2 regions of the Mesorhizobium sp. P160187 genome follow, and region 2 is predicted to be linked to the other one. Evidence: predicted binding sites of a transcription regulator. Region 2 holds the regulator's gene; the other holds the start of a gene.
What was found. Region 2 encodes LexA, which represses DNA repair genes until DNA is damaged. Its sites were predicted from a motif close to TGTTCNNNNTGTGTTCNG; they were not measured.

Region 1: the regulator LexA is predicted to act here: its motif matches at 5,774-5,791, upstream of dnaE (DNA polymerase III subunit alpha).

What each region holds. Positions count from the first base shown of each region.
Region 1 is NZ_JBYMDX010000004.1:714,747-724,910, forward strand. Features, by position in the region: gene AC3CCE_RS20545 (DMT family transporter) at 1-593, shown strand, start outside; gene AC3CCE_RS20550 (potassium channel family protein) at 601-1,404, opposite strand; gene AC3CCE_RS20555 (nuclear transport factor 2 family protein) at 1,552-1,950, opposite strand; gene dnaE (DNA polymerase III subunit alpha) at 2,120-5,647, opposite strand; gene AC3CCE_RS20565 (acetyl-CoA carboxylase biotin carboxylase subunit) at 5,908-7,920, opposite strand; gene AC3CCE_RS20570 (S-(hydroxymethyl)glutathione dehydrogenase/class III alcohol dehydrogenase) at 8,158-9,285, shown strand; gene gfa (S-(hydroxymethyl)glutathione synthase) at 9,353-9,922, shown strand; gene AC3CCE_RS20580 (YaiI/YqxD family protein) at 9,987-10,164, shown strand, end outside.
Region 2 is NZ_JBYMDX010000004.1:280,126-290,289, reverse strand. Features, by position in the region: gene kynA (tryptophan 2,3-dioxygenase) at 1-783, shown strand, start outside; gene kynU (kynureninase) at 889-2,136, opposite strand; gene AC3CCE_RS18400 (GntR family transcriptional regulator) at 2,304-3,068, shown strand; gene lexA (transcriptional repressor LexA) at 3,274-4,056, shown strand; gene AC3CCE_RS18390 (ComEC/Rec2 family competence protein) at 4,050-6,506, opposite strand; gene arr (NAD(+)--rifampin ADP-ribosyltransferase) at 6,613-7,029, opposite strand; gene gltX (glutamate--tRNA ligase) at 7,492-8,916, shown strand; gene gltA (citrate synthase) at 9,098-10,164, shown strand, end outside.

The DNA.
Region 1 (10,164 bases), 430 kb from region 2:
CGGTGCTCATATCGATCGAATTCACCACACCGATCTGGACCGCGATCCTGGCGGTGACCTTTCTTGGCGAAAGGCTCTCCCGCCCGAAAATTGCGGCGGTCGTGCTTGGCCTGATCGGCGTGGTGGTCATCGTTCGCCCCGGCGTCGGCTCCATGGATCCGGGTCACCTCGTCGTTCTCGGCGCGGCCGTGTGCTTTGGCGTATCGGTGGTGTTGGTCAAGTCGCTGACCCGCACGGACAGCGTCGTGCGCATCATCTTCTGGATGCTGATCATCCAGTCGGTGGTCGGCCTGATCCCGGCGCTTTATGGATGGCGCAACCCACCGCTCGAACTCTGGCCATGGATCCTGCTGATTGCCTTCACCGGCATGTCGTCGCATTTCTGCATGGCGCGTGCCCTCACCTATGCCGACGCTACGGTGATTTCACCGATGGATTTCCTGCGCGTGCCGCTGTCGGCGCTGATCGGCTGGCTGCTCTACAGCGAGCAGATCGACATCTTTACAGCCGGCGGCGCCCTGCTGATCCTGATGGGCAACCTGCTCAACCTGCAGCGCAAGGCGCCAAAGCCGGCCGAGGTCGCGGCCTCGTAGCGGTCGGTCAATTCCCCTCATCCGGTATGTTGAGAAGATGCCCGCAGGCCTTGCAGTGCACGGCGTCCGGCTCATGCCGTTGCAGTCCGCATTGCGGACAGGGAAAGAACACCTTGGCGGGTCGAAAAATCGCCGTCGCCAGTCTGACGAACAGCGAGATGCCGATGATCATGGTGGCGATCGCGGTCAGCTTGCCGGCGATCCCCGGCAGCACGATGTCGCCGAAACCGGTGGTCGTCACCGTGGCAACGGTGAAATACAGCGCATCAATGTAGTTTTCGAGGCCGGCGCCGGTGCGGAAGAAGAAGGTGTAGACGAAGCCGGTGATGACGAACAGGAACGTCAACAGGTTGATGACCGCGTGGCTCGCCTCGCGCCAGGGCCTCAAGCCACGCATTTCGAAATGCCGCCACAGCGACCCGCTGCGCGACAGCGACCACAGCCGCAGGATGCGCAGGAACGCCAGATTTGCCAGCGCCGTCGGCATCAGCAGCGTCAAAAGGATGAAGACATCGACCCAGGATGTCGGCTGTTTCATCAGCCGCAACATGTCGTTGGAGGCTAACAGCCGGGCAATCAGGTCGGCGGCGACCAATGCGGCGACGGTATAGTCGAGCCACAGGAATGACGGCTTGTCCTGGAGCACCGGCGTGGCAACGAAGAAGGCGATGATGGCGAGGTCGATGATGACCGCCGCCAGTTGAAACCGGAACGCCACCGGCGTGCGCCCGTGATAGAGCTTGCGCAGCCTGTCACGCAGCCGCGCCATCGCTGAGTTTTGCTGCAATCCGTCCTTCTCGGCTGCCTTCATCACAAGTGCGTAACGGTCCCAGCCGGGGCCGTCTAGAGCATGATCCCAAAAAGTGGGTGCCGGTTTTGGAAAAGATCATGCTCCAACAAAGGGTTAGATCATGATGAGATTTCAACCAAATCTCATCATGACCTGACCCGGTGATCGTCACCCCTCCACCACCTTGCCGTCCGGCCCCACGAGGCGCCAGGCCGAGGCGTTGTCGTAGACGAACCGCTCCTCCGCAATCCGGTCACCATGCCAGCGCTGCAGGGCCACCTCTTCCAGCCGGCGCACGGTGCCGGCCTTGTCGACACGGTCGAAGGTCCAGCGTATGGCGACATTGTCGCCATCGACCAGGAATGTCTGGACAGGATGGGTGTGCATCTTCTCGATCCGGTCGAGTGCTGCCTGCTCATGCGCCATCAGTGTTTCCTTGCCGCGCCGCGGGACGCCGAGATTTTCCTGCATGGTGGCATCGTCATGGTAGAAGTCGGCGATCGCCTTGACGTGGCAGCCTTCGACCACCTCCTTGAGGAAGGCTTCGACGCGTTCGCGGCTGGGCATGATTGTGCGTTCCTGTGAAGTTTCTGCTCAACGCATGTGGTTCAAAGGAAGGTCAGTTCAACCACGCCCCGCACGCTGGCCCTATCGGCTGCAATGTCAGGCCCAGAGCATCTTTAGGCCGTCATGCACTGGCCGACGTCGATGCGACTGCCGTGTATATCAGCGCAGCCTAGACGAGCTCGACCTCGACCACCCCCGGCACCGCGCGCATGGCCGACGCGATTTGCGGCGAGATGCGGTAGCGGTTGGGCAATTCGATCTCGATCTCGCCTTGGCCGGCCTCCTTGATCAGCACGAAGCTGACCTGGCCTTCGCCCTTCACCGCCAGTTGGCCGGCCAGCATGCCGATCGGAGCCGCATCGCGCACGAAGATGCGCAGCGCCTTCTGGATGCGGCTGGCCTCATCCTCCAGCGACTGCACCGTCTGGATGCGCAGATTGACCCCTTCGGGCCTATCCTCGGCCGAAACGGTGATCACCACCGAACGTCCGGGCTCGAGCAGATCGCGATACTGCGCCAACCCTTCCGAAAACAGCACGGCTTCATATTGGCCAGATGTGTCGGAAAAGGCGATGACGCCCATCTTGTTGCCGGTTCGGGTCTTGCGCTCCTGCTTGGTGGTGACGGTGCCGGCGAGCCGGCCCGCGGCGGCACCGCGTTTGACCGCAGCCGAGAACTCGCCCCAGTTTTGCACGCGCATCTTCTGCAGGGCCGCCTTGTACTCGTCGAGCGGATGCGCCGAAAGATAGAAGCCGACGACCTGGAATTCACGGTGCAGCCGGTCGGCGGCAAGCCACGGATCGGTCTGCGGCAAATTGAGCGCCTGCTGCTGCGCGCCGAGCGACGCGCCGAAAATGTCGTGCTGGCCCGAAATGGCATTCTGCTGCGCCAGCGAAGCCAGCCCCATCATCCGTTCGACGCCGGCCATCATCTGGGCGCGGTCGTGGCCGAAGCAGTCGAGCGCGCCGGCCATGATCAGGCTTTCGAAGACGCGCTTGCCGACGATCTTGGGATCGACCCTTTCACAGAAATCGGCGAGATTCTTGAACGGCTTTTCGCCGCGCATGGCGACGATGTGCTCGACCGCAGCGTCGCCGACGCCCTTGAGGGCCGCCAGCGAATAATAGATGCGGTTCTCGCCGACCTCGAAATTGCGGAAGCTGGTCATCGCCGACGGCGCCACCACCTCGATGCCGAGACGCAGCGCATCCTGGCGGAAATCGGCGAGTTTGTCGGTATTGCCCATGTCGAGCGTCATCGACGCCGCCAGGAACTCGACGGGGTAATGCGCCTTGAGATAGGCGGTCTGGTAGGACACGACGGCGTAGGCGGCCGCGTGCGATTTGTTGAAGCCGTAGTCGGCGAACTTGGCCAGAAGGTCGAAGATGAAGTCGGCCTGCGGCTTGCCGACGCCGCGTTCGACCGCACCGGTGACGAAACGCTCGCGCTGCTTGTCCATTTCGGCGCGGATCTTCTTGCCCATCGCGCGACGCAGCAGATCGGCTTCGCCGAGCGAATAGCCCGACAGTTCCTGCGCGATCTGCATCACCTGTTCCTGGTAGACGATGACGCCTTGCGTCTCCTTCACCAGATGGTCGATTTTGGGATGGATCGAGGCCATCTCCTCCTCGCCATGTTTTCTGGCATTGTAGGTCGGGATGTTCTCCATCGGGCCGGGACGGTAGAGCGCCACCAGCGCGATGATGTCCTCGATGCAGTCGGGCCGCATGCCGATCAGCGCCTTGCGCATGCCGGCACTTTCCACCTGGAACACACCGACCACTTCGCCGCGCGACAGCATGGCGTAGGTTTCAGGATCGTCGAGCGGGATCGTCGCCAGGTCGATCTCGATGCCGCGCCGGCGGATCAGCTTCACCGCCGTCTCCAGCACCGTCAGCGTCTTCAGGCCGAGGAAGTCGAATTTTACCAGCCCGGCCTGCTCGACATATTTCATGTTGAACTGGGTGACCGGCATGTCGGAGCGCGGATCGCGGTACATCGGCACCAGTTCCGACAAGGGCCGGTCGCCGATGACGATGCCGGCGGCGTGCGTCGAAGCGTGGCGGTAGAGCCCTTCCAGCTTTTGCGCCATATCGAGCAGCGTCTGCACGATCGGCTCCTTCTCGGCCTCCTCGGCAAAGCGCGGCTCGTTGGCGATGGCATCCGCCAGCTTGACCGGATTGGCCGGGTTCTGCGGCACCATCTTGGAGAGCTTGTCGACTTGGCCGTAAGGCATTTGCAGCACGCGGCCGACGTCGCGCAGCACCGCGCGCGCCTGCAGCGTACCGAAGGTGATGATTTGTCCCACCTGGTCGCGGCCATATTTCTGCTGGACGTAGCGGATGACCTCTTCGCGCCGATCCTGGCAGAAGTCGATGTCGAAGTCGGGCATCGACACGCGGTCCGGATTGAGGAAGCGCTCGAACAGCAGCGAGAAGCGCAGCGGATCGATATCGGTGATGGTGGTGGAATAAGCGACCAGCGATCCGGCGCCCGAACCACGGCCCGGCCCGACCGGAATGCCTTGCGCCTTCGCCCATTTGATGAAGTCGGCCACGATCAGGAAGTAACCGGGAAATTTCATCTTCTCGATGATGGAGAGCTCGAAATCGAGCCGCTCGCGGTATTGTTCGACCGTGTAGCCGGCGGTGGGTCCATGCGCCGCCAGCCGGGCCTCCAGCCCCTCATGCGCCTGCCGGCGTAGCTCATCGGCCTCCGCTTTCAGCGCCACCTCATTGTCGGCGACATCGCCGCCGGTAAAGCGTGGCAGGATCGGATTGCGGGTCTTGGGATAATAGGAACAGCGCAGCGCGATCTCGACGGTGTTGTCGATCGCTTCCGGCAGGTCGGCGAACAGCCGCGCCATATCCGCCTGGCTGCGCAGGAAATTGTCCGAAGTCAGCCGGCGACGGTTGTCGGCGGCAACCACCGAACCCTCGGCAATGGCGATCAGAGCATCATGCGCGTCATAGTCGTCGCGGGCGGCGAAGAACGCCTCATTCGTGGCGACCAGCGGCAGATCATGGATATAGGCAAGATCGACCGATGATTTCTCGATGGCGCGGTCATAGCCGGAAACGCGGTCCAGTTCGACATAGAGCCGGTCGCCGAACAGCGCCTTGAGTGCCAGAAGCCGCGTCTCGGCAAGATCTCGGCGATCCTCCTTCAGCGCCCGGCCGATCGGGCCGCGCGGCCCGCCGCTGAGGCAGATCAGGCCATCGCTATGGCCTTCCAGCATTGCTGACGTCAGATGTACGGGCTCGCCCGGCGGCGTCTCCAGATAGACCTGGCTGACCAGCCTGACGAGGTTGCTATAGCCAACCTCGGTGGCGGCGAGCAGCACCACGGCGTTCATCTCCGGCCCGTGGCGGCGGCGGTCGCGCTGTGCGTCACTGGTCTCGCCGGAAAAGGCGAGATCGATCTGGCAGCCGATAATCGGCTGGATGCCTTCCTTCACCGCCTTCTGGGCGAACTCAAGCGCGCCGAACAGATTGTTTGTGTCGGTGACGGCGATTGCCGGGCACTCGTCCTTGACGGCATGACCGACAACGGCGGCGACCTGCAAGGCTCCCTCGAGCAGCGAATACGCCGAATGCACGCGCAGATGGATGAACCGCCGCGCCGGTGCCTCAGGGCGCGCAGCAGCGAGCGCTGCTTCGCGCTTCAGGGGATCGCGTGGAAGTTTGTCATCCGCCATGATGTATCAAATTGCTCGAAGGGCTTTGAGTCGATGGAGATGTATTGTCCCGGACCGGGCGATGCCAGTCCAGCACAAATGACCACCGACCACAGGCTTCCGTACCCAGCCGCTCGGCTCAGAGATTGTTCGAAATTCGCTCTGGCGAGTCATATGATGGTGGTTTCGAGAACCGGAGCGCAGCGGCCATTGGTCCGTGAGCACGGGAAGCGCAGAAACCGCCTTCAGATGGCCGCCGGAGTAGAATTTCCAAACAATCTCTAGGCGAACTCCATGATCACCGCATCCACAGCCAGGCTGTCACCCGGCTTGGCGTTGAGCTTCGACACGACAAGATCGCGGTCGGCGCGCAACACGTTTTCCATCTTCATCGCCTCGACCACGGCCAGCGTCTCGCCGGCCTTGACCTCCTGCCCCTCGGCAACCGCGATCGACACCACCAGGCCCGGCATCGGGCAAAGCAGCATCTTGGACGTGTCCGGCGCCACCTTTTCCGGCATCAGCCTTTCCAGTTCAGCCGTTCGCGGCAGCATGGCGCGCGCCGTCACCGACATGCCCTTCCAGGCGATGCGCAGGCCGTTCGGCAGCGGCCTGATCTGCGCCGTGACCTTGCGGGCACCGACAGTGCCGCGCCAGATGAGGTCGCCCGGCCGCCAGTCGGACGCCACGGTCAGCGCTTTGCCGCCATCGACCGACAGATCGATTTCCATCGGAATGGAGATCATGCCCTCGATGATCGAAGCCTGGAGATAGTCGTCGCCGAGCTTCACCACCCAATCGCGCTTGAGTGCGCCCGAATGCGGCGCCAGCCGCCCGCCCAGCCGGTCGAGCCGGTCGCGGCGCAGAAGCTCGACCGCGATGGCGATTGCCGCCAGCACCGCCTTCTCGTCCTCATTGGGTACGATCGGCGCGAAGCCGTCGGGATATTCCTCGGCAATGAAGCCCGTCGATATTCGCCCTTCGCGCCAGCGCGGGTGCTGCATCAGCGCGGCCAGAAACGGTATGTTGTGCTCGATGCCGTCGACGACGAAACTGTCCAGCGCTTCCGACATGGCGTCGATTGCCGCCAGCCGCGTCGGCGCCCAGGTGCAGAGCTTTGCCACCATCGGATCATAGAACATCGAAATCTCGGACCCCTCGGTGACGCCGGTGTCGTTGCGGATGACGATGTCGCCGAACGTGCCCTCCTCCGGCGGCCGATAGCGCGTCAACCGGCCGATCGAAGGCAGGAAATTGCGATAGGGATCCTCGGCATAGAGCCGGCTTTCCACCGCCCAGCCGTCCAGCGTGACGTCGTTCTGCTCGATCGCCAGCTTCTCGCCGGCGGCGATGCGGATCATCTGCTCGACCAGGTCGATGCCGGTAACAAGCTCCGTCACCGGATGCTCGACCTGCAATCGTGTATTCATTTCAAGGAAATAGAAGTTCTTTTCAGCATCGACGATGAACTCGACGGTGCCGGCGCTCTGGTAGTTGACCGCCTTGGCCAGCGCCACGGCCTGCTCGCCCATCACCTTGCGCGTCCTGGCATCGAGGAATGGCGACGGCGCCTCTTCCGCAACCTTCTGGTTCCGGCGCTGGATCGAGCATTCGCGCTCGCCGAGATAGAGGGCGGTGCCATGCGCGTCGGCCAGCACCTGGATTTCGATATGACGCGGATCGACGACGAACTTTTCGATGAAGACGCGGTCGTCGCCGAACGAGCTTTTCGCCTCCGAGCGCGCCCGGTCGAAGCCGTCGCGCACTTCCGACTGGCTCCAGGCAATGCGCATGCCTTTACCGCCGCCGCCGGCCGAGGCCTTGATCATCACGGGATAGCCGATCTCGCCGGCGATCTTTTCGGCATGGTCGGCATTTTCGATGACACCAAGCCAGCCGGGAACCGTCGACACCTCAGCGGCCTTGGCGAACTTCTTCGATTCGATCTTGTCGCCCATCACCTTGATAGCCTTGGGTTTCGGACCGATGAAGACAATGCCCTCAGCCTCAAGCGCTTCGCAGAAGGCGGCCCGCTCCGACAGAAATCCGTAGCCGGGATGCACGGCCTGCGCGCCCGTCTCCTTGCAGGCGGCGATGATCTTTTCAGGCAGAAGATAGCTTTGCGCGGCAGGCGATGGGCCGATATGCACGGCTTCGTCGGCCATTTCGACGTGCACGGCGTCGCGATCGGCGTCGGAATAGACCGCTACGGTGGCAATCCCCATCCTGCGCGCCGTCTTGATGACGCGGCAAGCAATCTCGCCGCGATTGGCGATCAGGATTTTCGTGAACATCGAAGGCGTTTCCTCGGTCTTTCGTCCTTCTTATGGGCTTCGGCAGCCGGGCTCAAGCACCGCCGGCAGCGCACCCATCAAGACACTCCCTGCCCGCCAGGGCCGTGCCGAGGGGCGAAGGTTGGGCTCGCCGACGACTGGGCCAAGATTTGCGCCATATTTGGTCGCCAAATCGGGTTGAAACAGTATAAAAACCCTGAAAGCCTGAAGACCAATCGCCTTGGGAGGAATTGCCTAATGAAAACCCGCGCCGCTGTCGCTGTCGCCGCCGGAAAGCCGTTGGAAATCATGGAGGTCGACCTCGACGGACCGCGCGAAGGCGAGGTGCTGGTCGAGATCAAGGCGACCGGCATCTGCCACACCGACGAGTTCACCCTGTCGGGCGCCGATCCCGAAGGCCTGTTTCCGGCAATCCTCGGCCATGAAGGCGCTGGCGTTGTCGTCGATGTCGGCAAGGGCGTCACCTCGGTCAAGAAGGGCGACCACGTCATCCCGCTCTACACGCCGGAATGCCGGCAGTGCCCATCCTGCCTGTCGCGCAAGACCAATTTGTGCACCGCCATCCGCGCCACGCAGGGCCAAGGCTTGATGCCCGATGGCTCCTCGCGCTTCTCGATCGGCAAGGACAAGATCTTCCACTATATGGGCTGCTCGACCTTCTCCAATTTCACCGTTTTGCCCGAGATCGCCGTCGCCAAGGTCAACCCGGACGCGCCCTTCGACAAAATCTGCTACATTGGTTGCGGCGTCACCACCGGCATCGGCGCGGTCATCAACACCGCGAAGGTCGAGCAAGGCGCGACTGCTGTCGTCTTTGGTCTCGGTGGCATCGGCCTCAACGTCATCCAGGGCCTGAAGCTCGCCGGCGCTGACATGATCATCGGTGTCGACCTCAACAACGACAAGAAGGCATGGGGCGAGCGCTTCGGCATGACGCATTTCGTCAATCCGAAGGAGATCGACGGCGACATCGTTCCTCACCTCGTCAACTTGACCAAGCGCGGCGCCGACCAGATCGGCGGCGCCGACTACACATTCGACTGCACCGGCAACACCAAGGTGATGCGCCAGGCGCTGGAAGCCTCGCATCGCGGCTGGGGCAAGTCGGTCGTCATCGGCGTGGCCGGCGCCGGCCAGGAGATTTCGACCCGGCCGTTCCAGCTGGTCACCGGCCGCACCTGGATGGGCACCGCCTTCGGCGGCGCACGCGGCCGCACCGACGTGCCAAAAATCGTCGACTGGTACATGGACGGCAAGATCCAGATCGACCCGATGATCACCCATTTGCTGAAGCTGGAAGACATCAACAAGGGCTTCGACCTTATGCATGAGGGCAAGTCGATCAGGAGCGTCGTCGTTTATTGAGGAGAAGAAGCCGCCGACCGAAGGGCCAGCGACTGTAGTTGCATGGGTTCAACAAGGGAGGAAGATAATGCCTGAGAAACTGCATCCGAAAATCGACAATGGCCTGCCGAAGGAAAGCGCAAGCTTTGCCGGCGGCACGCTGGTCTGTGCCTGCACCAGCAAGCCGGTGAAGGTGAAGGTCAAGGGCCAGATCGCCCACAACCATGCCTGTGGCTGCACCAAATGCTGGAAGCCAGACGGCGCGGTGTTCTCGATCGTGGCGGTCGCCGGCACCGGCGATGTCACCGTGACCGAGAATGGCGACAAGCTGAAGGTGGCCGACCCCTCGGCGCTGATCCAGCGCCATGCCTGCACCGGCTGCGGCGTCCACATGCACGGGCCGGTCGAACGCGACCATCCGTTCAAGGGCCTGTCCTTCATCCATCCCGAACGTTTCGAGGAAGACGGCTGGTCGCCGCCGGGCTTCACCGCTTTCGTCTCGTCGATCATCGAATCCGGCGTCGACCCGAAGCGGATGGACGGCATCCGCGGCCAGTTGAAGTCGATCGGCCTAGAACCCTATGACTGTCTCAACCCCGGCCTGATGGACTATATCGCCACCTGGACCGCGAAGAAGTCGGGCGCGCTGCCAGCCTGACAAGCCAAGATTTCTGGCATGGGGCCGGATAACATGCCGGCCCCATGTTCGTTTTGGAGAGACAATGCCCGCACCCGCCATATACGTCGACGCCGACGCCTGCCCGGTGAAAGCCGAGGTCGAGAAGGTCGCCGAGCGCCATGGTGTCGTCGTCACCTACGTCTCCAATGGCGGCCTGCGCCCGTCGCGCGATCCGATGATCCGCAACATCGTGGTGTCCAAGAGCGCCGACGCCGCCGACG
Region 2 (10,164 bases):
CGGATGTCCTACAGCGACTATCTGCAGCTGGACAAGGTGCTCGATGCGCAGGCGCCGCTGTCTTCGGCCCATGACGAGATGCTGTTCATCATCCAGCATCAGACATCGGAATTGTGGATGAAGCTCGCTTTGCACGAGATCGGCGCCGCGATCCGCTCTATCCGCGCCGACCGCCTCGAACCGAGCTTCAAGATGCTGTCTCGCGTCGCGCGCATCTTCGAGCAGCTCAACAATGCCTGGGACGTGCTGCGCACGATGACGCCAAGCGAATACACCGAGTTTCGCGACGCGCTCGGCCAATCCTCGGGCTTCCAGTCGTGGCAGTACCGCGCTATCGAGTTCATGGCCGGCAACCGCAACCTTGCCATGCTCGGGCCGCACAAGCACCGGCCCGACCTTACGGACAGGCTGGAAGCCATCCTGGCCACGCCGTCGCTCTATGACGAGGCGCTTCTGCTTTTGGCGCGCAATGGCTTCGACATCGGCGCCGACGCCAGTCGCACGGACTGGCGCGAGACGCGCGTCGAGAACGAAGAAGTGCTGGCTGCCTGGCAAACCGTCTACCGCGACCCGCAGCGCTACTGGATGCTCTACGAACTGGCCGAGAAGCTGGTCGACTTCGAGGATTATTTCCGCCGCTGGCGCTTCAACCACGTCACCACGGTCGAGCGCATCATCGGCTTGAAGCGCGGCACGGGCGGCACCTCAGGCGCCTCCTATCTGAAGAAGATGCTGGAGGTCGTGCTGTTTCCGGAGCTCTGGACGGTCCGCACCCGGCTCTAGAGCATTTCACCGTTTAACGGAAACGGCGAAATGCTCTAGCTCTTTGATTGACGCAATTTCGGACGGAAAACCGCTTCACACTTTTCCTGAAATTGCTCTAGTTTCTCAGGTAACCGCGGTCTTCACCGCGAAGCGGGCGTCCTGCCAGGCGCCGGTGCGCAAAATATCCTCCAGCGCTTCGACCGCCTGCCAGACATCGCCATAACCGACATAGAGCGGCGTGAAGCCGAAACGGATGGTCGACGGCGCCCGAAAATCGCCGATCACGCCGCGCTCGATCAGCGCCCGCATCACCTGGTAGCCATGCGGGTGGAGGAACGACACCTGGCTGCCGCGCTGGCTGCCGTCGCGAGGACTTTCCAGTTCAAGCCCGTAGGCGCCGCATCTGGCTTCGACGAGCTGGATAAACAGGTCGGTCAGCGCGATGCTTTTTCTGCGCACCGCCGCCATGTCGACGTCGTTCCAGATATCGAGCGCGCCTTTGAGCGCCCGCATCGACAGCACCGGCTGCGTTCCGCACAGGAAGCGGCGGATCCCGCTCCCAACGGCAAAGCCCTGCTCGAAGGCAAACGGCCGCGCATGGCCCCACCAGCCGCTGAGCGGCTGCCTGATGTCACCATGGTGGCGCTCGGCCGCGTAGATGAAGGCCGGCGAGCCCGGGCCGCCATTGAGGTATTTGTAGGTGCAGCCGACAGCGAAATCGGCATTGGCACGGTCGAGTTCGACCGGCAAGGCACCGGCGGTGTGGCAGAGATCCCAGATGATCAGCGCGCCGGCGTCATGTGCCTTGCGCGTCAGCGCCGCCATGTCGCGCAACTGGCCGGATTTGTAGTTGACGTGGTTGACCAGGATGACGGCAACGCTGTCGTCGATCAGATCCTCGATTGCGGCCGCGTCGACGCCCTCCAGCCGCAGCCGCGTTCCCGGCCGGGTCGAGGCGACGCCTTCGGCCATGTAGAGGTCGGTCGGGAAACTGTCGCCCTCGGCAACGATGACCGACCGATTCGGCCGCATGCCGAGCGCGGCGTGCAGCAGCTTGTAGATGTTGATCGAGGTTGTGTCGCAGACCACCGTCTGCCCGTCAGCCGCGCCGATCAGTCGTCCGAGCTGATCTCCCAGTTCCACCGGCATGTTGAACCAGCCAGCCGTGTTCCAGGCGCGAATGAGGTCGTGCGCCCATTCCTGCGTGGCGGCCTGTTGCAATTCGCTGAAGACGGCTGGTGACGCGGCACCCAGCGAATTGCCGTCGAGATAAATCACGCCTTGCGGCAAGACAAAGCGTTCACGCATGGAGCGCAGCGGATCGGCGGCATCCATTGCTTCGATTGTAGCGAGATCGGGTGTCGTGCTCATGATCCGGCGCCCCTCCATGGACAAACGCGCGCGGCGGAGCCTGCCGCCCAAACATGCCGGCGATCTTGAGTGGTCGCCCTTGAGCTGTCAAACATTATATATAATTCACCCATTGAAAGGCTTTGATATATAATGATCCGCCGAGCGTTTATGTCTGATGGATCACGATGCTGGATGACGAGCAGACCTCGAAGACGGAAGTGGCCTATCGCCTGCTCAGGCGCGATATTCTTGCGACCCGGCTGGCGCCTGCCGCGCCGTTGAAGCTGAGCACGCTGCGCAACACCTACGGCATCGGCTGGACGCCGTTGCGCGAGGCGCTGTCGCGGCTGGAGGCGGAACGGCTTGTGACCGCCATCAGCAACCGCGGGTTTGCGGTCGCTCCCGTCTCTCGGGCGGAGCTCGAGGATTTGGCGCGTGCGCGGCTGGTGGTCGAACTGCCCCTGCTGGTGGAATCGATCGAGAAGGGCGACCGTGAGTGGGAAGACGCGGTCGTTGCCGCCCACTATCGTCTCTCACGGTGCGGGTCTGTTCTCGACGATCCATCGGATGATGCGGTCGACGGGTGGTACGAAAAACACGATGCCTTCCATGCGGCGCTGCTCAGTGCCGCGACATCCAGCTGGCTGCTGCGCTTCAATGCAACGATTTCCGACCAATTGCATCGCCATCACCGCTTTCTGGGTCTGGCCCCGACGCTGCGCGCCGCCGCCGGCCGCACGGATGGACACCGGAAGGCCGTGGCGGCCCTGCGCGACGCCGTGGCGATCGAACACCATACCGCCCTGATGGAAGCGGCCCTCGATCGCGACGTCGAACGTGCGAAAACTCTGATGACCGCTCACATCGGCTACACGCTGCAGGTCTATGCCCAGAGCGAACCCGGCGCGGATGCTGCGCAGCCCCGTCCGAAAGGGAAGCGGCGATCATAGCCGACGACGCAGGGCACTTTGTCTTCGTTTCACCGCGTTGCCGGCCAACGACTACGAGCGCCGCTCGCGGTGCCGAACGTTACGCTGAACAAAACGTCAACACATTCATTAAACTTTAAAAGGTTGCGGAACACAACTGGAACAGATAGTGTTTGTTCTGGGTTTGTTTTTTCTGATTCTGGTTTCAGAACCCTTGGGGGCCGCGATGCTGACGCGCAAACAACATGAGCTTCTGATGTTCATCCATGAACGCCTGAAGGAGAGCGGAATCCCGCCGTCCTTCGACGAGATGAAGGAAGCGCTCGACCTCGCCTCCAAGTCCGGCATCCACCGACTGATCACAGCGCTTGAGGAGCGCGGTTTCATTCGCCGGCTGCCGAACCGGGCGCGCGCGCTGGAAGTGCTGCGGCTACCCGACTCGATCGCGCCAGGCCTCAACGCGGCGAGGAAGTTTTCACCGAGCGTCATTCAGGGCAGTCTTGGTCAAGCCGGCCAAGGGCAAGGCGGCCAGGGACAAGGCGGGATGGGCCAAGGCGGTCTCGGCCGCCAGATCAAGCCGGGCTCGCCGTCGCGTTCGATGTCTGCCGGCAATGACGATGCCGTTTCCTCGATTTCAATCCCGGTGATGGGACGCATCGCCGCCGGCGTGCCGATCGACGCCATCCAGCATCAGACCCATTCGATCTCGGTGCCGCCCGACATGATCATGGGCGGCGAACACTACGCGCTCGAGGTCAAGGGCGATTCGATGATCGAAGCCGGCATTTTCGACGGCGATACGGTCATCATCCGCAATGCCGACACTGCCAGCCCCGGCGAGATCGTGGTGGCGTTGGTCGACGACGAGGAAGCGACCCTGAAACGCTTCCGCCGCAAGGGCGCCTCGATCGCGCTGGAAGCCGCAAACCCGGCCTACGAAACCCGCATCTTCGGCCCCGACAGGGTCAAGGTGCAAGGCAAGCTGGTGGGGCTGATCAGGCGTTACTGAGCCGGCTTAGGTTTGTACTTTTCACGCTGCTTGTAGGGCGGCAGGCCTCGGGCTTCGCGTGAGAAGCGGCGCTGCTCGTGCCAGGGGCGATAAGGCTTGTCGACGGCGAAGTGGATCGTTGGCGCTATCGCTGCCGATTGTGGATCGAAGAAGACGGCGGCGCTGCCGTCGCGGGCGAGTTGTTTCTTCGTCACGACCAAGACCAGCGGGTCGCGGCACGGATTGTAGGCGGTGGCGTCATCGATGACGATCAGGCTCGCGAAGGCACAGGCCGGCCGCGCCGTCTTGCGGTCTTTCGCAAGCGCTACAATGGCTCCGGAAGGGTGCCGGGCGATACAGAGATCGCCGGTGCAATAGAAGGGCGAGCCGGGCGGCAGATCGAGCGGATCGAGATCGAACCGCGTATCTGTTGCCTCGAAAATCTCAGGTGGGATAATGGTTTCGGCCCGCAGCGCCCGTTTCCAATTGTCCGTGGTGAATTCGTTGGAGCGTTCGCGGTTGAGGGCGAGTTCGCCGCCACCGATCGGCATGGCCACCAGATGCGCATCCTCGGATATGAGCACGTCGGGCGTAAGCACCTGCGGCACCGTCAACAGGCCGGCCAGCGCGAAAGGCACGGCCGCCAGCCTGAGCCAGGTGGTGGCCATGGTGGCGATGACGAGGGCGACCGTCACCAGCAGCACCGAGCGGATGGAAATCAACCCGACGGCATCGACCGGCGAGCGCTCGGAAATCCAGGCCGATATGGCGATCATCGCCGTCAGGCCTTTGCCCATCACATAGAGGAACGGTCCGTCGGCGCCGAACGGCATCGCCAGCGCGCTGAGCACGGCAAACGGCATGACGATCAACGATACAATCGGCATCACGGCCAGATTGGCGATCAGGCTGAGCGGCGACACACGCTGAAAATGCCAGATGGCGAACAGCAAGGTTGCACTGCCGGCGATGATCGAGGTCATGGCGAGGCCGCCCATGGCCAGCGCGAATTTTCGCGACAGGAAGCCGACGAAGGAGCGCTTTGCCGGTGGCGTTCTCACCTTGTCGGCGCGGTAATCGGCCCAGCCGGCATAGGCGCCGACAAGGGCGGCAGTGGCGGCAAACGACATCTGGAAGCTGGGACCGACCACCTCGTGCGGCGACACCAGGATGACGGCCATGGCGGAGATCGCCAGATTGCGCATGGTGAGTGCGGCGCGATCAAACAGCACGGCGACAAGCATGACCGCCAGCATGATGAAACTGCGCTCGGCAGCCACCACGATGCCTGAAATGACGAGATAGGCGGCGATGGAGACGAGTGCTGCCACTGCTGCATATTTCTTCACCGGCCGGCGCGAGGAGAAATCCGGAAACAGCGCAAAGGCGCCGCGCAGCAACGCCATGATGGTGCCGGCAACCAGCGCCATATGCAGGCCGGAGATGGAGATGATGTGGTAGATGCCGGTGCGCCGCATCGCTTCGTTGACCTCGTCCGGGATGCCGGCGCGCACGCCGACAATCAGCGCCGCGGCAATCTCGCCTTCGGCGCCGCCGATCTTGCCCCTGATATGGTCGGCAATGTTTTCGCGCGCGTTCTCGATTGCCGAGGAAAGCCGCGCGGTCAGCGGCGGCGGTCCCTGCGTAGCAATGGTTTTCGGATTGCCGAGAAAGAAGCCGCTGCCGCCGATACCGGTGAAATAGCTGTCGAAGGAGAAATCGTAGCTCTCCGGCCGCACCGGACCGGTCGGCGGCAACAGCCTGGCATAGCCGGTGATCAGGGAGCCGGCGGTCATATCGGCGGGAACGGTCCGCGCCGAGAGCCTGACCCGCTCCGGGGCGTAGCGCAGCTTGGGGTAAGCGGTCGAAACCACGTCAAGCGTCAGCCTGATGCGCCCGCTCTCCATCTGTTCGAGACTGACGACGCGGCCGGTCAGCCGTGTCTGGATCTCGGAGCCGAGCATCTGCGTTCCGGCGCGCCAGGTCTCGACTTTGGCGGCGACGACGCCGAGCGCGCACAGCATCGCGGCCATGCAGAACAGATGCGTCCTCGGCCGAGGTCGCGTGGCGACAGCGCAACATGTCGCCAGCACCACAATGGCGATTGGCTGCGCAAAGCCGGGCTCGCCGGCCAGCGAGAAATAAATGATGACGCCGGCCGCCAGGAAAACCGGCACCAGCAGGAAGGCGACGCCCCGGTCGAGCTCCGTGTTGGCGGCCACGGCAAGGCTGCGGCGGAGCGCGGGCCATGACGGACGGCGAAGCCGTCTGCGCAGACGGGCGATAGATCCGGGCGCTGTGACTTGCGCCGGCAACGCGTGACCGGGCAGCGCAGGAGCGACGCCGGGATGCGGCTCAGGCAGCGCGAGGGGCAGCGGCTCGGCATAGGGACTATCGGCAAACAGCGAGCGTTCGCTGACGCTTGCCTCGGCGCCTTCGCCTTCCTTCGTGCCCCGGCCACGTCCAGCCATCGGGTCTGCCCCTTGCGCCCCAGACCTCCTATGCTACATGAACGCGCAAAGCGCGAAAGTCCGTGCGGTCGCGTCCACCGCGCCGGAATTGACCCGCCAAGGACGCTCAATCCTCAATCATATCTCGGCCCTCCGCCCTCAGGCGAGCAAGCCCATCGTGCATTGCCTTCAATTGTTCGGGTGTATGACCCTGCCATTCAGCGAGCTCCCCCAGGATGAGTAACGGATCACGGGAGCGGTAGGATTTCGTCGGATTACCGGGAAATTTTTTATCGGTCAGGTTAGGGTCATCCATAAAAAACCCCGTCGGCTTTACGATGTAAATCCTTTGACGACCGTCACCCGTTGCAAGCTCTGCTCCCCAGATGGCGGCTTCCAGTGTCTGGGTGAAATAGATCCATGACAGTGGTTTACCTCTGAAATTAGAAGGGTGGCCGACGCTCAGCAGATCCCCGGGTTTCAAATCCGCCCGGGTACCATGGTAGAACGGATCACCCTCCGTATGGTCGGCGTTTCTGGTCATCGGTAGTCCTTCTTTCAATCATGCCTCCTTAGTGGCGAGACCGGACTGCACACAGGTTGCGGTGTTCACGATAATGATTGCAGAAAGGTCAATATGCGTGACCAAGCCAACGCTGTCACGGCGGCGTTGTAGTCGGGCAGTGCCGCCTCCGTGAAGAAATGTCCGCTCGTCAGAGGGGGCACCACCGTCGCAGCGATGTTCCAGGCACTGTGACGGACGCTGCAGCCGAATGAAACCCAGACATTGACGCTGCTGCCAAACGAGGTTGCGCGGAGGTGCGAACAGATTTTGTGCTACAAGGCTCCAGCGCCAGTTGACGCAACCGATAATTGCCGACGTGCCCCGGCCACGTCCAGCCATCGGGTCTGCCCCTTGCGCCCCAGACCCCCTATGCTACATGAACGCGCAAAGCGCGAAAGTCCGCGCGATCACGCCCCGCTTTCCAAGGTTCCCGAGAATTCCATGTCCGACACAGTCGTCACCCGTTTTGCCCCCTCGCCCACCGGCTATCTGCATATCGGCGGCGCGCGCACGGCGCTGTTCAACTGGCTGTACGCCAAGCACACCGGCGGCACGATGGTGCTGCGCATCGAGGACACCGACCGCGAACGCTTCAACGAGGCGGCGACACAGGCCATTCTGGATGGGCTGACCTGGCTCGGCCTTTCCTGGGACGGTGAGGCCATATCGCAGTTCGAGCGCGCGCCGCGCCACCGTGAGGTGGCCGAGGAGCTGGTGCGCCTGGGCAAGGCCTATTACAGCTACGAGACGCCTGCCGAACTTGAGGCGATGCGCGAGGCCGCACGCGCCAAGGGCCTGCCGCCGCGCTACAATGGCGCGTGGCGCGATCGTGCCCCCTCGGAGGCGCCTCCCGGCGTCAAGGGCGCCATCCGCATCAAGGCGCCGACCGAGGGCGAAACCGTGGTGCACGACCGTGTGCAGGGCGAGGTGCGCTTCCCCAACAAGGACCTCGACGATTTCATCATCCTGCGCTCGGACGGCAATCCGACCTACATGCATGCCGTCGTCGTCGACGACCATGACATGGGCGTCACCCACATCATCCGTGGCGACGACCATCTGACCAACGCCGCGCGCCAGACGGTGATCTACAACGCCATGGGCTGGGACGTCCCGTCGATGTCGCATATCCCGCTGATCCACGGCGCCGACGGCGCCAAGCTGTCGAAGCGGCACGGCGCACTCGGTGTCGAGGCTTATCGCGCCATGGGCTATCTGCCCGAGGCACTGCTCAACTATCTGGCGCGGCTCGGCTGGAGCCATGGCGACGACGAGATCATGTCGATCAAGGACATGATTTCGTGGTTCGACATCGGCGATGTCAACAAGGGTGCGGCGCGCTTCGACTTCGCCAAGCTCGAGTCAATCAACGGCGCGCATATGCGCAAGATGGCCGATACCGAGCTGTTCGACATTTTCGTCGCCACTCTGCCATACCTGGAAAGCGGATCTGCTATCGCCGCCCGTCTCGACGACGCCAGGAAGGCGCAGCTGCTGGCCGCCTTGCCGGGCCTGAAAGAGCGCGCCAAGACGCTGGTGGAACTGGCCGATGGCGCGGCCTTCCTGTTCGTCGAGCGGCCGCTGCCGATCGACGAGAAGGCGGCAGCACTGCTCAGTGCCGACGCGCGCGCGATCCTGCGCGGCGCACATGCCGCTTTGCAGACTGTTTCGGGCGATTGGTCGGCTGCCGCGGCTGAAGCCGCGGTGCGCGAGTTCGCAACGGCCGGCGGCCACAAGCTCGGCGCCGTGGCCCAACCGCTCCGGGCGGCCCTGACCGGCCGTAGCACCTCGCCCGGCGTGTTCGACGTGCTTGCCGTGCTTGGCCGCGAGGAAAGCCTGGCCCGGATTGCGGATCAAATCGATTAGGAGCGAGCTGGCCCAAAAAGATTGGCATTGAAAGGCGGGTTTCGCAGTGCAACATTAGGCCTTGGCCCAATCAGGCACGCACCTCCCAAAATGCGGTGGCGAGTTCGCGCATTCCGGTGATTTCGACGTGTCGTTTGCAGGAATTGCCTTGCCGGCATGAGGAACATGAAGGAGTTTGAGAATGAGCGAAGCTGCGACAAGACTGGAAACCGGCAGCAAGACGACGCACCCGTCGACTGCCACGCTCGAACTGGCCGGCAAGACGCATGAATTCAAGGTGCGAAGCGGGTCGGTCGGGCCCGACGTCATCGACATCGGTGCGCTCTACAACACCACCGGCGCCTTCACCTACGATCCCGGCTTCACTTCGACGGCGAGCTGCGAGTCGGCGATAACCTTCATCGACGGCGATGCCGGCATCCTGCTTCACCGCGGCTATCCCATCGACCAGCTGGCCGAGCATGGCGACTTCCTCGAAGTCTGCTACCTCCTGCTCTACGGCGAACTGCCGACCAAGGCGCAGAAGGACGATTTCGACTACCGGGTAACGCGCCACACCATGGTGCACGAGCAGATGTCGCGCTTCTTCACCGGCTTTCGCCGCGACGCGCATCCGATGGCTGTGATGTGCGGCGTGGTCGGCGCGCTGTCGGCCTTCTATCACGACTCCACCGACATTTCGGATCCGTATCAGCGCATGGTCGCCTCGATGCGGCTGATCGCCAAGATGCCGACGATTGCGGCCATGGCCTACAAATACCATATCGGCCAGCCCTTCATTTACCCGAAGAACGAGCTGAACTTCGCCGCCAACTTCCTGCATATGTGCTTTGCGGTGCCGTGCGAGGAATACAAGATCAATCCGGTGCTGGCGCGCGCCATGGAGCGCATCTTCATTCTGCATGCCGACCACGAACAGAACGCCTCGACCTCGACCGTGCGGCTTGCAGGCTCGTCGGGCGCCAATCCGTTCGCCTGCATCGCCGCCGGCATCGCCTGCCTGTGGGGCCCGGCGCATGGCGGCGCCAACGAGGCCGCGCTCAACATGCTGGGCGAGATCGGCCATGTCGACCACATCCCGGAATTCATCGCCCGCGCCAAGGACAAGAACGATCCGTTCCGGCTGATGGGCTTCGGCCACCGCGTATACAAGAACTACGATCCTCGCGCGAAGATCATGCAGAAGACGGCGCATGAGGTGCTCGGCGAACTCGGCATCAAGGACGATCCGCTGCTCGACATCGCCAT